Regions from separate parts of the Vibrio fortis genome, predicted to be linked through region 1. Evidence: predicted binding sites of a transcription regulator. Region 1 holds the regulator's gene; the other holds the start of a gene.
What was found. The regulator PurR, encoded in region 1, represses purine synthesis genes. The targets are predictions, from matches to a motif close to TNANGNAAACGTTTNCNTNA.
Positions count from the first base shown of each region.

Region 2: folD (bifunctional methylenetetrahydrofolate dehydrogenase/methenyltetrahydrofolate cyclohydrolase FolD) is a predicted target of PurR. The motif match lies at 2,022-2,041, and genes of this name have one in related genera.

Region 1 covers NZ_AP025487.1:1,139,016-1,146,575, reverse strand. The annotation lists gene mukF (chromosome partition protein MukF) at 1-577, opposite strand, end outside; gene cmoM (tRNA uridine 5-oxyacetic acid(34) methyltransferase CmoM) at 714-1,496, opposite strand; gene elyC (envelope biogenesis factor ElyC) at 1,612-2,487, shown strand; gene torR (two-component system response regulator TorR) at 2,600-3,313, opposite strand; gene torD (molecular chaperone TorD) at 3,570-4,217, shown strand; gene purR (HTH-type transcriptional repressor PurR) at 4,538-5,542, shown strand; cyclic di-GMP riboswitch class I at 5,714-5,798, shown strand; gene OCV50_RS05185 (TfoX/Sxy family DNA transformation protein) at 5,927-6,517, shown strand; gene OCV50_RS05180 (TVP38/TMEM64 family protein) at 6,642-7,322, shown strand; gene OCV50_RS05175 (DUF2007 domain-containing protein) at 7,337-7,560, shown strand, end outside.
Region 2 covers NZ_AP025487.1:2,329,813-2,337,372, reverse strand. The annotation lists gene OCV50_RS10090 (NupC/NupG family nucleoside CNT transporter) at 1-976, shown strand, start outside; gene folD (bifunctional methylenetetrahydrofolate dehydrogenase/methenyltetrahydrofolate cyclohydrolase FolD) at 1,084-1,944, opposite strand; gene OCV50_RS10080 (hypothetical protein) at 3,313-3,999, shown strand; gene OCV50_RS10075 (IS110 family transposase) at 4,273-4,911, opposite strand; gene OCV50_RS10070 (hypothetical protein) at 5,010-6,083, shown strand; gene OCV50_RS10065 (SPOR domain-containing protein) at 6,381-7,079, shown strand; gene OCV50_RS10060 (metallophosphoesterase) at 7,528-7,560, shown strand, end outside.

The DNA of each region.
Region 1 (7,560 bases):
GCTGTTTAACTGTTTGCTGCTGTTCATCCATCACACGTTGGTTAAGGTCGATCTGATCGAAAATCTCACCAACTGAGTATTTAAGTACGCCGTATACGTTCTTACGCCAGTGCCCCGGCGTTCCGCCTTTTTGTGCAGCTTCAATAGCTTTTGCCATCTCGTCAGCAACCATCGATAGTTGAATCGATAGTTTTAACTTAGAGAATTGACGGTGACGTAGATAATAATCTGAAATACCAATTGCGAGCGGCGATAGACGATAAATGCTCGCACCATCGGTGATCTCACTGGTAAAACGGCTAATCAATTTCTGTTTTACCAGTTCATTGATTGCATTGTTTGCGCGAAACGCTGAGGCTTCGCCGGTATCTTCGAACAAACGAGTGACAATGGTAAATGCATCGTGCAATTCACCCTCACCTAACTCTTCATCGAACCTTTCGTTGCTTAGTACTGCGATAGCAATTAGAAATGCCAATCGCTCAGGCGGCAAGTTTAATGAAAAATCATGCTGCTTGACCCAGCCCACCAACTCATCAATTGGCTGCTCTTCGGCAGTTTGAGTCATTTCACTCATTGTGGTTCCTGTTACTGTTCTTTGTAACACCGAGCAACTGTCGATGTTACGCCTTTTCTTTATAACGCTAGCTACGAGATTATCGACTGTAGCCTAGTAATGCGATGACAACTCTTGTATCACATTCTCCGCTTTTTTATTCTGGTTTTTGCGCCCAAACGTGAATATAACGACCTAAAGAGAGGTAAGGTTCTTGACGGCATAACTGCTTCTCAAGCTCAAGCACATCTTCGAATTGGTAGTCGCCCATGTACTCCATGTTTCCAATGTAATCGCTAAACGAGCGAATACCCGACTTTCCTTTGATCTCTAGACCAGCCTCTTCTATCCATTGATAGACCTCTTCAGGCTTCAAACCTTTTTGGGGTTGCAGCTTAAACCGTTTTCGATGTGGCATCCCATTTAATACATGAGGAATATTGCCACAAATCACATTTTTAAGGACTAATCCGTGATGGTTGTAAAACATAATTGATGCCACACCACCAGGCTTCACTTGCTCGAGCAAGATATCCAAGGCCTCTTTTGGATCGGCCAACCACTCCATCACGGCATGAAACATCACCATGTCCACTGGCTCATCCATATGCTGTGCAATATTTTGAACCGGAGAATGGATGAATCGATACTGTTCAAGCAAGCCGGCTTTATCAATATCTTGCTGTGCCAATTTCAGCATTTCAGAAGAAAGATCACACAGTGACACCTTATGTCCCAAGCTAGCTATCTTTTGCGACATCTGTGCTAAACCGCCTCCTGCATCCAGAATATGCAAAGGTGTATCATCGGTTTTGAATGTGCTTAACGCTTGCTCTAAATCTTCCCATACGATGATCTGACGGATCTCTCCTTTGTCAGAGCCGTAAATATTTTTTGCAAATTTGTGGGCGATATCGTCGAAATTACGGTCTTCAGTCACAGCTACTTGGGTTATCATGTCCTATCGTGCCTGCTATTCTGTCACAGGAATTTCAGGAATAAAGAGGCGATGTCTCTTTTTAGTACTAAGTGATGTTTTTTCGGACTATTCGGATATGTTTGAGCTGAAAAAAGTAGTGTCTTCACTGTTGATGCCACTGCCAGCAATGTTAATTCTCGCTTTTCTGGGCTTGGCCCTTGTTATGTTCACTACAAAACGTAAAACAGGGTGCCTTATCACGCTGTCTGCACTATGTGGTATTTTCCTCATCGCGTTCCAACCTGTTTCTAGTCAACTTCTCATGCCAATGGAACGACAGCACACTGCTTTCTTGCCGACCAATGAACCCGTCGACTATGTGATGGTATTGGGCAGCGGCCATGTGGTTGATGATCAAATCCCGCCAACGTCTGAGCTCAGCCGTACCGGTCTCATGAGACTTAGCGAAGGCATTCGCATCCAACGAATCTACCCTGGCGCTAAATTGATTCTCTCTGGTTATGGTGGTGGCACTGAGGTCAGCAACGCCCGTATGATGGCGAAAGTTGCCCTTGCATTGGGTGTATCTAAACCCGACATCATCTTACTTGAGACAGCCAAAGATACATGGGAAGAAGCGCGCCAAGCAGCGGCATTCGTAAAAAACAAACGAATGGTACTCGTCACGTCAGCAAGCCATATGCAGCGCGCTCTTAATGAGTTCCATGATGCTGGTATGAAGCCGATTCCAGCACCCACTAATTACCTTGCGCAAGACGGTATCGAGCAACCTTGGAATAAGTACATGCCGAAAGCAATTTACTTGGAGCAAACCGAGCGTTACTGGCATGAAACCATGGGATTGGTTTGGCAATCACTGCGCGATTGGCTAGATAATCAGAGCTCTGAAACCCAAGAGCCGATCGTTATCCCTGAACCATCAACCCTTGACGATGACGCCTCCACAGTGGCCGATGCATCACTGACAAATGACGAACAGCCAGCGCCCTAAACCTGTTTAGAGGTGGTTGCGCAATACTAAGCTAATAACACAAACAAAAAGCCGAGATACTGAGTATCTCGGCTTTTTCATTTTCGATTGTTGAGCATTTTAATTCTGAGCGTTAATCGCCAGCAAACATGTAACCTTCACCATGAACCGTCACAAAGATTTGTGGGTTCTTTGGATCAAACTCCATCTTCGCACGCATGCGACGAATCAGTACGTCGATGGTACGATCATTTGGCGCGTCTACACGGTGGCTAATCATGTTTAGGATTCGCTCACGGCTTAATACTTGGTTCGGGTATGATGACAGCGCAACCAATAGCTCATATTCAGCTTTGGTTAGCTTCACAGGTTCACCATTCTTACTCAGCGCGCGACGTGGAATATCAAATGTCCACTCGCCAAAGCGAACAATAGATTCATCTTCCGCTTGCTCCGCCACACCTGATGGTGACTTGCGAGCAGCCGAGATTCGCCAAAGTAGATTTTTCACTCGAACCAACAACTCGCGAAGTTCGAATGGTTTAGTAACATAATCATCTGCGCCCATCTCTAGGCCTACAATTTTGTCGATGCTATCCGTGCGTCCAGTAACTAAAATAATCCCAATGTCTGATTGACTGCGTAATTCGCGAGTTAGCATCAATCCATCTTCGCCTGGTAAGTTGATGTCCAGCATAATGAGGTCAACGTTATTCTCTTCTAAAACGTTTCTCATTTGCGCGCCGCTTTCTGCTTCGCTTACTGTGTAACCTTCGTTCTGGAAATATCCAACCAGCTTACTACGGGTTACCACATCATCTTCTACGACTAATACGTGATAGCTCATCTACACCACTTTTCTTATTTAATAGTTTCAGTGACTATTCTATTCATAACTAGTAACAATTCTAGTAGTACGCAAGATAAAAGCCAGAAACCTGAATTTTTTTTGATACAAGACAATCTTAAACCTTGCTATTTAACCTCCATCGCAATTCAATATAGGCATTACTACTAACGAGTAACTTTGCAGTTTGCAAATACAACGGTTAGTCAGCCTTCGTACCGCAGATATTACGAAAGACGATATTAGGATTATTGAGATGAAAGAAACGAAAGCGTTCAATGAACAACGAGCTGAAATTTACTGGTGGCTATCGAGCCTGTTCGCAAAAGAACTGACTCAAGAAGAATTGGATAACTACCACTCGGTTGAGATTCGTTCGTTTTTAACTGGTCTCGGTGATAATGAAACACTAAAACCAGCCATCAATAGTCTAGTCGATGCGCTTAACCGATTGCAGAACCGTGAAGATGCTCAGTTAGAGCTTTCATCAGATTTTTGCGAATTGTTCCTAAAGTCTGACAAGTATGGCGCTCTACCGTACGCTTCTATTTACCTAGACAAGAGCGGCCTTTTGAATGCGAAGCCTGCTCAAGATATGGAAGCGATCATGGCTTCTTATGGTATTGCAGTAAACCAAGACCTAAAAGAGCCGGCCGATCACCTAGCCATCGAATTAGATTTCCTAGGCAACATCATTATTCGTTCAAACGATCTTGAAACCGAGCAGGAACTAGAAGCGGCTTTCACTGCACAACATGAGTTTGTTGAGCAACAACTTCTTAGCTGGGTTCCACAATTTGCAACAAAATGTCGTGAATTTGATGAATTTGGTTTTTACGCGTGTGTTGCAGAATTGCTAACTGCCTTCTGTAAACTTGATGCGCAATATTTAGCTGGTGAATAAATTCACTAATGACTAAAGGCACAATTTAGGTAGAATGTGACAATTCACCCAGATTTCTGGGTGAATGTTATTGCGAGTATTTTCTAGTCAGTCTAAAATTGTGACCGCAAACGATAAAATATGAAACATTCTCGAAATGCTATGCTTTAAATTAGCTAAGAGCATTTCGGTGTTAAGACAAGCCGCTCTCATTAGCGGTTTTTTGTTTTTTAGCACTTTAGTACCGAGAGAGCCCTACAAATTCTAAGCTCTTGTTCTGGTAGCTTAAACGGCTACTTACTCCGTACTTCTGAGAAAGTAGCTATCAATAGGATAAAGCCATGGCAACTATAAAAGATGTCGCTCGCTTAGCCGGCGTATCAACAACCACCGTTTCTCACGTGATCAACAAGACACGTTTCGTAGCAGAAGCGACTCAAGAAAAAGTAAACAAAGCCGTAGACGAATTAAATTACGCACCAAGTGCGGTTGCTCGTAGCCTGAAATGTAACTCTACACGCACTATCGGTATGTTGGTCACTCAATCAACCAACCTATTCTTCTCTGAAGTTATTGATGGTGTAGAAAGCTACTGTTACCGTCAAGGTTACACGCTGATTCTATGTAACACTGGTGGTATTTACGAGAAGCAACGTGACTACATCCGAATGCTTGCTGAAAAGCGGGTAGATGGCATCTTGGTGATGTGTTCAGACTTAACAGAAGAACTTCGTGAAATGCTTGACCGCCATGCTGACATTCCAAAAGTTGTTATGGACTGGGGCCCTGAGAGTTCACAAGCGGATAAGATCATCGACAACTCTGAAGAGGGTGGCTATCTGGCAACTAAATACCTAGTTGAACGTGGGCATGAGCGTATTGCTTGTCTAAGTGGTCATTTAGATAAAGCGGCATGTGTTGAACGTATCGCAGGCTACCGTCGTGCATTGGCAGAAGCTGACATCCAAGCAGATGACAACCTAATTCTTGAAGGTAACTTCGAGTGTGATACTGCAGTTATCGCAGCAGATAAAATCGTCGCAATGGAAAACCGCCCTACTGCAGTATTCTGCTTTAACGACACGATGGCACTTGGTCTTATGAGCCGCCTACAGCAGCAAGGCATTAAGATCCCTGAAGATATTTCTGTGATTGGTTACGACAACATTGAGCTGGCAGAGTACTTCTCACCACCACTGACAACGGTTCACCAACCAAAACGTCGTGTCGGTAAGAATGCGTTTGAAATTCTGTTGGAGCGCATCAAAGACAAAGACCATGAAAAACGCGTATTCGAGATGCATCCAGAGATTATCGAGCGCGCTACAGTAAAAACGTTAAAGTAACGTAAACTTTAGATAATTCTAATAAAACGCACCGTTTGGTGCGTTTTTTTTATTTGTTAAAAGTAAAAGCTCAGTTGCATATTAAGGCAACAATTAACTGAACCGAGATCACACTTTTGAGCAACAAGTGTGAACCTCATTCAACAAAAAACTTTATTCTTAATTATACAGTCACGCACAGGGCAAATCACTTGAAAGGGTGAGACGCAAAGCCTCCGGCCTAACCCATTATTGGTATGGTAGCGGGGTTACCGATGGCAAAATGCAGTATTTCCTACCTTTAGTAGTAATTTACGGCTTATTGACAATTTTATTGCGACATTTTGCTAATCTCTCGGACCTGCTTATTTGGTGGCGTAATTCAAATACACCGAGATAAACAATATGGATAAACCGATACTCAAGGACTCAATGAAGTTATTTGAGCCACTTGGAAAGATAAAGTCACGCTCAATGTTTGGCGGTTTCGGCCTATTTGCCGACGACACTATGTTTGCATTGGTCGTAAACAACCAGTTACACATTCGAGCTGACAAGAATACTACTTCACAATTTGAACAACAGGGCTTTGAACCTTACGTTTACAAGAAACGTGGTTTCCCAGTCGTAACTAAGTATTTTGCCCTCCCAGAAGACCTCTGGCAGGCTCAAGAACGCATTATCGAACTGGCAAAAGCCTCCCTTAACTGTGCTAAAGAAGAGAAGCAAATTCAGTCATCGGCTAAACCGACCCGATTGAAAGATCTGCCGAACCTTCGTCTTGCTACAGAGCGTATGCTGAAAAAAGCAGGTATCGACACAGTTGAGAGCTTGTATGAATCAGGTTCTGTTAATGCTTACAAAGCAATTAAAGAGTCTCATTCATCGAGTGTTAGCTTAGAGCTACTTTGGGCACTTGAAGGTGCTATCAATGGCACACACTGGTCTGTGATACCACAACAAAGACGCGACGAGCTCATCAGTTATATAAATTAGGTCCAAATCACCTAATTGCAAAAAGCCACATTTTTGTGGCTTTTTTTATTTTCTTTTGAAAGTTAATCTTTCCTTCGCCTGTCTAACTATACTAACAATAAGCAAAAGATTAAGGGACGCTCCTATGAGTAAGAAAATGATTTTAGGCATAATTTTAGTTGCCACAATCGTGTTGCTAGCCGTCAACTTTGGTCAATACTTGACTCTCGAAAATGCCAAAGCTCAGCAGGCACTTCTTAATGACTATATAGAGACTAACTTTGTTGTCGCAGCAGCGACCTACTTTATCCTCTATATAATGATCACCGCATTTTCTATTCCAGGTGCTGCTGTGGTTACACTTCTCGGCGCAGCGCTATTTGGTTTCTGGACGAGTTTATTACTGGTCTCTTTTGCAAGTACCATAGGTGCGACATTAGCATTCCTGAGTAGTCGCTTTCTATTGCGTGACTGGGTTCAGGGTAAGTTTGGCGATAAGCTCTCTACTATTAACCAAGGTGTAGAGAAAGACGGTGCGTTTTACCTATTCTCACTGCGCTTGATTCCGGTATTCCCATTCTTCCTAATTAATTTGTTGATGGGCTTAACACCTATCTCCGTAGGACGCTATTATTTGACTAGCCAATTGGGGATGTTGCCAGGTACTGCGGTTTACCTAAACGCAGGTACTCAGTTAGCAGAGATCGATTCTCTGTCAGGTATTGTCTCTCCTTCAGTATTGCTTTCTTTCGCACTACTAGGTGTGTTCCCAATTGCAGCTAAATGGATCATGAGTAAGTTTCGTTCGGCGCCAGTCGCTGAATAGATAAAGGAAAATTGATGAAAATATTCAGCGCTGCAAACCCAACTGAGGCTCACATCATATGTGGGCTTCTAGAGAGTGAAAAAATCGCCTGTGAAGTGCGTGGGGAAGGATTATTTGGTTTAAAGGGGGAAATCCCTTTCTCGGAAGAAACAGACCCATACGTATGGCTTTACGAGCCTTCTGATGCGACAGCAGCTCTGAATCTCATCAACGCCTATAAGAAGCAGCAAGATTCGAT
Region 2 (7,560 bases), 1.2 Mb from region 1:
TGGCGGTTTGACCAACAGTGGATTTGTGTTTGCGATTAACGTACTGGGCATCATCATTTTCTTCTCGGCTCTGATTTCGGGTTTATACCACATTGGTTTCATGCCAAAAGTGATCAACCTAATTGGCGGCGCACTGCAGAAACTGTTAGGTACCGGTCGTGCGGAATCTCTGTCTGCTACAGCAAATATCTTTGTTGGTATGATTGAGGCACCGTTAGTCGTTAAGCCATACCTAAAGCACATGACCGATTCACAGTTGTTTGCGGTAATGACCTGTGGCTTGGCGTCTGTAGCTGGCGGTACGCTGGTAGGTTATGCGTCTCTGGGTGTAGACCTGAATTACCTGATAGCAGCGGCATTCATGTCTGCGCCTGCAGGTCTATTAATGGCGAAAATCTTAGTACCAGGCAGCGCTAATGAGACTCAAGAGAGTATTGAGTCAGATGTAGAAATTCCACGAGCAACAAACGTCGTTGAGGCAATGGCAGATGGGGCTATGTCTGGACTTCGTATTGCGGTCGCAGTGGGTGCAACACTTCTTGCTTTTGTTAGCGTGATTGCAATGCTGAATGGCATGCTAGGCGCTGTTGGTGGCTGGTTCGGTGTAGAGCTCAGCTTCGAACTTATCCTAGGTTATGTGTTTGCACCCGTTGCATGGCTGATTGGTGTGCCATGGAATGAAGCAGTAATTGCGGGTTCTCTAATCGGTAATAAGATTGTCGTGAATGAGTTTGTTGCCTTCATCCAATTGATGGAAGCGAAAGATATGCTAAGTGAACACTCACAAGCTATCGTAACCTTTGCACTGTGTGGTTTTGCGAACATCTCAACCATGGCGATTCTTATCGGTGGTTTAGGCAGTCTAGTACCTGAGCGTCGCTCATTCATTTCAAAGTATGGCTTCCGCGCAATTTGCGCAGGCGTGCTAGCGAACTTGATGAGTGCGTCAATCGCAGGTGTCGCTCTGTCACTTTAAGCGCTATTTAGCTCAACAAAAAAACAAAAGCCGCGATATCAATCGCGGCTTTCATGTATCTAACGGTTCTGTCTCTCTATCGGATGATAGAGAAAGTGGAACGAAGACTATTTATTTGAGTGGAACTGCTCACAAGCGATCATCGTATTCTCGATTAGACTTGCTACTGTCATTGGGCCAACACCACCTGGAACTGGCGTAATGAAGCTTGCGCTCTCTTTTGCGACATCATATTCCACGTCGCCAACCAGCTTGCCAGACTCAAGACGGTTGATACCAACATCGACTACCACAGCGCCTTTCTTGATCCATGCTCCTGGAATGAAGTTAGGTTTGCCTACGGCAACCACAACAACGTCTGCTTGACGTACGTGACCTTCTAAATCTTTAGTGAAACGGTGACAGGTGGTCGTAGTACAACCTGCTAGAAGCAGTTCAAGCGTCATTGGACGGCCAACGATATTTGATGCACCAACAACAACGGCATGTTTACCACGTAAGTCGATGTTGTAGCGGTCGAGCAGAGTGATGATGCCTTTTGGCGTACAAGAGCGTAGCTTAGGGATACGTTGCGCTAGACGACCAACATTGTATGGATGGAAGCCATCAACGTCTTTTTCCGGCGTAATACGTTCTAACACGTGTGTGCTATCGATACCTGCTGGAAGAGGTAGTTGCACAAGAATGCCATCGATCTCTGTATCGTCATTCAATTGGTCAACAAGTGTCAGTAGCTCTTCTTCGGTTGCCGTCGCGGGTAAGTCAAAAGACTTTGAAACAAAACCGACTTCTTCACACGCTTTGCGCTTGCTTCCAACATAAACTTGAGAAGCTGGGTCTTCACCCACTAAAACTACCGCTAGGCCCGGAGCTCGTAAGCCTGCTTCTGTGCGTGCTTTTACACGTGCAGCAACTTCAGAACGAACGGTTTGAGAAATTAGCTTTCCATCAATATTTTGAGCAGTCATGAATTTCCTTAGTATTGATATTCAAGTTAGTGGCTGATGTTTTGGCGCATTATTCCAGAAAACGTTTTTGATTTCCATCAAGCAAACGTTTGCTTTGGTCTAATTTTCAACACTTATAATGTCTTTGCCCTTTTTTTACTCACTTAGATCAGAATGTTAGATAAAGCCGTTGCTTTACTGATTCGAATTCGTATAATTCTTTCCTGTAGCGCGCCCTTAGCTCAGCTGGATAGAGCACAACTAACCCCCTAAAGGTTACTACTTTATCCTAAATACCTTGTTGTATATGGCTTTGATAGGTGGTAAGGTTACCACATTGAGTAAATGTGTTTACTACTAAGCGTTACTACTTACCACAAAGAAAGTAGTATGGTAAGTTTAAATTAAGTCCCCTTAGCTCAGCTGGATAGAGCACGTGCCTTTAATTGAGGAGCTTGTATATGGAAACATGTACAATGCAGAGGGTGAATTCAAGGAAACCTCAGCGCGTAATGGCGGTGGCAATCTTGAGCCAAGCTCTACAAGCGTGTAGAGAAGGTGCAGAGACTAGATGATGCAATGCGATCTCATTGTGTAATACATCACTAGCGCCCTCCACCCAAACAGATAATGCTGTGGGTGATGATATAGTCCAGACTACAAACATCAGATGATGGCAGTGAAAGCTGTAGTGGTACGCTAAGCATGTGGTCGCAGGTTCGAATCCTGCAGGGGATGCCATATTTAAAAAAAAGCGGTATAGCAATTATTGTTATACCGCTTTTTTTATTCGTGTTTTAGAGGTAGACCCTCAGGTGATTATTAAATCACAAGCCATTTGTGCTATCCGGGTACAAGTTCGCTTCGGAACAAGAGCGCCTTAGTGCGACGGCTCTAAACCACTTCTGTCCAGAACCTTCGCGGCGGGCACTTCATAACTCAGAAATGCCCCATAGTGTGCTAGCGCCGCGCCACTCAACCTCAAAAATTACAGTGAAGTAGTTTGACCTACTTTTTCTTATCTGTGTAACCTCTAACAAGTTGGGGGCTCGTCAACTGTGTTTGTGGAGCTCATGCTCGTTTGCAAAGGAAGATCATGTCGAAACATAAAGTCAGCGACTTTTGGATAAAGGCAGATTGAATCTTCATGTGTTTAAGGTCGTAGGTAGAGTCACAATGAGCAGTCTATGCCGTCATATGGATAATAGACAGTAATTTACCGCGAATTGCAACAAGTTTTATAGTGGATAGTTTGCTAATGCTCTGATTTACAGTGACTTGTTAATGTTATGCTGCAAATAGGTGAGAGTGATAGGCTGCAAGTTGAGAGTGGGAAAGGCGGCTTGTCGCTGTATATAAAGCGTTAGGTTTTACGAGGGTAGGTCAGCAATGAAGTATGTTTATCGTTTTTCAATAGTTTTTACGCTGTTTTTGTTCTTTCTCGTAGTCGGGTTGTACTCATTGGAGTTCTATATTCATGGCTTGTGGTCTTCAAACTTCACAAGGTTTAGTGCTATATCAGTTTTATTAGGTGCGAGCACGGCAATCACTGTTTGGTTATCCAATCAGGTTCGTCAGAACTCGGAAGACTTACTTGAGGAAACTAAACATTATTATGAAAAGTCTTATGAAACTCTAAATGTGTTAGGCAAGGATGGATTCCCTAAGAACCAGCGAATTCGCTGGTTAACCGCTGCTCGTTTGTTGTCGGTTGCAGAGAAACTACATAAACAAATTCCATTATCTAGCCATAAAAAACTATGCGAAGAAGCTAGAGAGTATTGGCGACAAAAGTTTTATGATTTATTGCTGCCGAACAAACAGGGCCCCAATAAAAATTACTTTGCAGAAGATGTCAGGTTTCTTGACTCATACAGAGCCAGAGACCCTGAACCACTAGAGTTGAATTCAGTTTTAATGATCTTCCGTTTTGTCGAATGGCAAGACTCTCGTGTAGATCCGCTAGAAAATGTTCCTATGCCAGATGACAAGAAAATCAATAAAATGAAGCGTCTAGGCCCTGTTGGCTTAGCTCAGTTATTGGAAGCGTATAAGAAATCAAAAGAACAAACCTAATGCGGCTACATGGATTCCCCCGGTTGTCAAACATCCGCTAAACTTGTGTTGATGGGTTTTGGACTGCCGCTCTACATTCGGCCTACTTATCGACGATTCGCATACGTCGTGGCCCTGATGACTTTGCGCGACTGCGGTGCCTTATTCGTTAGATAACATCGAGTGTGTCCGCCGCATTAACAGGCTCTCCGCAAGTGGTCTTAACCTATCTCCATCATTAGCGTCTGCAATGACCCGGTGGGTTTAACTCTTTTATGCTGCTTAAGTTCCTACTTAAGCAGCATAGTTTTCATACTCAGTTTGGTTGTATAAAAGCGACCATATAATTCGTGCGTTCTTCGCGGCAAGTGCCACTATCGCTCGATTCATTCCTCTGCGCTCCAGAACGCCTCGACACCACTGACTTAGCTTATCTTGCTTGTCGCCAAGGTTGGCAATCACGCTCCTTGCGCCGTGAACTAATAATCCGAATTCCGAAAGCAGAGCACGCATGCGATTCATAAGCGCGGTGCGTTCACGAACCCAATGCTCTCTCATTCTATGTACCGATAGGATGGCTTGTTGTTCGGGGGATTTTATGAGCACAAAGCGAGTTGAGGGGCGCTGAACAACTTTGTAAATAGTAACAGCATCATTAAGATCGTTCTTTCCCTTAGTTCGATAAGGAATTACATATTTAACAGCCATAACGCGGGCGTCATGTCCCAGTTTATTTAGTGTTCTAGCCCAATAATGTGCACCACCACACGCTTCAACCCCTATACGCATTAGTGGCATATTTGCTATTTTAGTCAATAGTTTAGAGCGTGTTACTGACTTATTAAGTATGACTTTACCATTTTGGTCTACGGCATGAAGGCTAAAGTGGTTCTTAGCTAGGTCGATACCGCAAAAATAAGAATAATCAGACATGATGCCTCCGATGCATTTAAGTACCACATAAGTGTGGCAGATCCTCGTTAGGGGGAATCTATGTCATTCGTTAGCTCACTTATTTGAGTTTGGTATATATGAAAAGAATAAAAAGAAACCCAGAGAAATTTGAACCGATAGACCTTTTTAGTTCTATTGGCTTGGAATATAACTACAATTTGCAGAGTCCAGAAGATAGGGACGACTTCGTTCAAAGAGTTTCGGATTCTTTGACTTCAGCTCAAAGCAATGAAAGGGTGCTGTTCGGGAAAAGAGTCGAGTCTTCTTTTCCTATTGTTGTAGGTGCTTTAGGTAAAGTATCGTTTATCAAACAAGAAGACTCTGGTACTAGTTTCTCGACAAATGAGAAAATTAAGCTTCCGGATTATAGAGTTACAACTGTAACCGGTGAGCAATACCTTGTTGAAGTAAAGAACTGTCATTCTGAAGATATCAATTATGAATATCCATTCCGCAATGATTACCTTGCGGAGCTGCAAGCATATGCTGAAATGAACAAAGTACCTCTAAAGTTGGCTATATACTTTTCAAAATATAATCAATGGGTTCTGCTTGACCCTAGCTCTTTGATTGAACAGTCAAAGCGTTATGTGACTACTTTCATTAATTCAATTGCTAAAAATGAAATGGGTACATTTGGAGATGTCTTAATCGGTGCCAAGCCAAAACTAGAGTTTGTCATTGTCAATGATACTGATAACACAGATCCGATTGGAGATGATGGTCAAACAGCAATTTTGATAAAAGAAGTAAAGCTTAAGTGTGCAGGTGTTGAGCTTAAAGCAGAGTTAGACAAGAGCATTGCGTTTTATCTCACTCGATATGGTGACTGGATTGAGTCTTCAGTTACCCCAGTAGTGAGTGATAATAAAGTTGAATCTATTATTTTTACATTTGAGCCTGAGCATCCTTCTGAGAATTATGGGTTTGATATGATTGGCTATTTAAGCTCCATGATTAGCGCTGCCTACAGAGAGCGGACAATCAGAGACGACAAGATTGTTGCGATTGATGCTAACGTAGACCCCGCTCAGTTTAATATTGGAATTCCTGATGATTATAAAAGTGACGAACTACCGTTATGGCGCTTCCATATTCAACCAAACTTTGAAAAGGAAATAGAGAAAATTTCATTGGAATCAGTGGGCTAACAACGTTTAAGGTTTAAAGGTACTTTTTCTTATGTGAGCTAATGTATCTAAGTTATTTAAGCTAAAAAGCTTTTGTCCAGAGACTTCACAGAGTGATATTTTTACACATGTTACTTTTCTCCCAAAGTGCCTGCTAACTAAGATCCGCCCGCCCCAAGCTAGTCGGTAATATGGAATTAACGGTTTTAATTGCTTTGATGCAAACATACTAAATGATGAGTAAAATATGACTGCTCCCTACTATGTAAAGACTGTCGAACACACACTGAACAATCAGAACTAGAGGTAGTTATTAAAATGCTAAAACATTTTACATTGGCATGCATGTTATTGGTTTCTTTTATCAAGTTCACATCTGTAGCTCTCGCAAACGATGATTCGCTTGGGTTGTTTATCGATGCAAGCCCGCAATGCCCTTTTAGTCAGGACGAATTAATGGGTAAGATCCAAGGGGAGTTCGTTAAGGCGAGAGTAAAGCCATCACAAGATCGCATACACTTCTTACGCATTTCCTTGCACTGTATTGAAATAACACAGCGCAATGGATTTAAAACTGGGGTGGCTCTGCATCAAGACATAAGATTTGGTACCACACTCGATAACGGCACAGTCGTCTTGGAAGAGCACAATCGCGGAATGATGCTAGTTGGTTCAGGCGATGTGTCTTCAAAGGTTTTCTTTTTCAATAGCATCAAAGATATTGTTTCGGAAGCACTTATAACCTATATAGAAACCCCGAATGCTACTACTTTACAGCAATATAATTACATTATTCAGTTAATGGCATTACGAGATAGAAATAACGCAGAAGCAGTAACAAAAGATTTAAGAAAGCGTGGCTACAATACACACGTAAAAGAAGAAGAGTCATCTAATAGAATCATTGTTCTCCCAGAGCCTGAATATGGGTATGAGCAGGTTATTCAAATTGTTGAAGAACTTGAAGATATCACAGGCTCGCGAGGGCAAGTGTTAAAGTTTAGGCCTAAATTATAACCAAAAGACCAGCGATACTGGACATATGACTATGCGACTTTCCATATCTGATCTAATTTATGATCTTCTAGTTTATACAAATCCGTAACAAGGTTTTGTCCAAAAACGTTTCATAGAGCCAAGCTTTGGGACAAAAGTGATTTAACCTTTAGAGTCATCACAATTTAGATGTCAAACCGCAGGACTATGATGATCGTGAGCTGTTTAAAAGTGGTTTTGACATTAGATGTCAGCTCCATCTTATCGTCAGAATTCTCAGGTTATGGTAATCGTGACTGGTTCAATAGTGGTATTGATGTTTGTGAGGGCTCTATATTGAGAGCAGATTTTCACAGTGGCAATGTGATAGGTTAGCCCTATACTTTATGTAATTTTTGAGAGCATATTAGTGAGTGCCTTATTTCAGATAATATCCGACCTGCATGAGGAGTTCTGCGGAACTACTATCATGGATTTAGTTAATCCTGATGCTGATATTGTG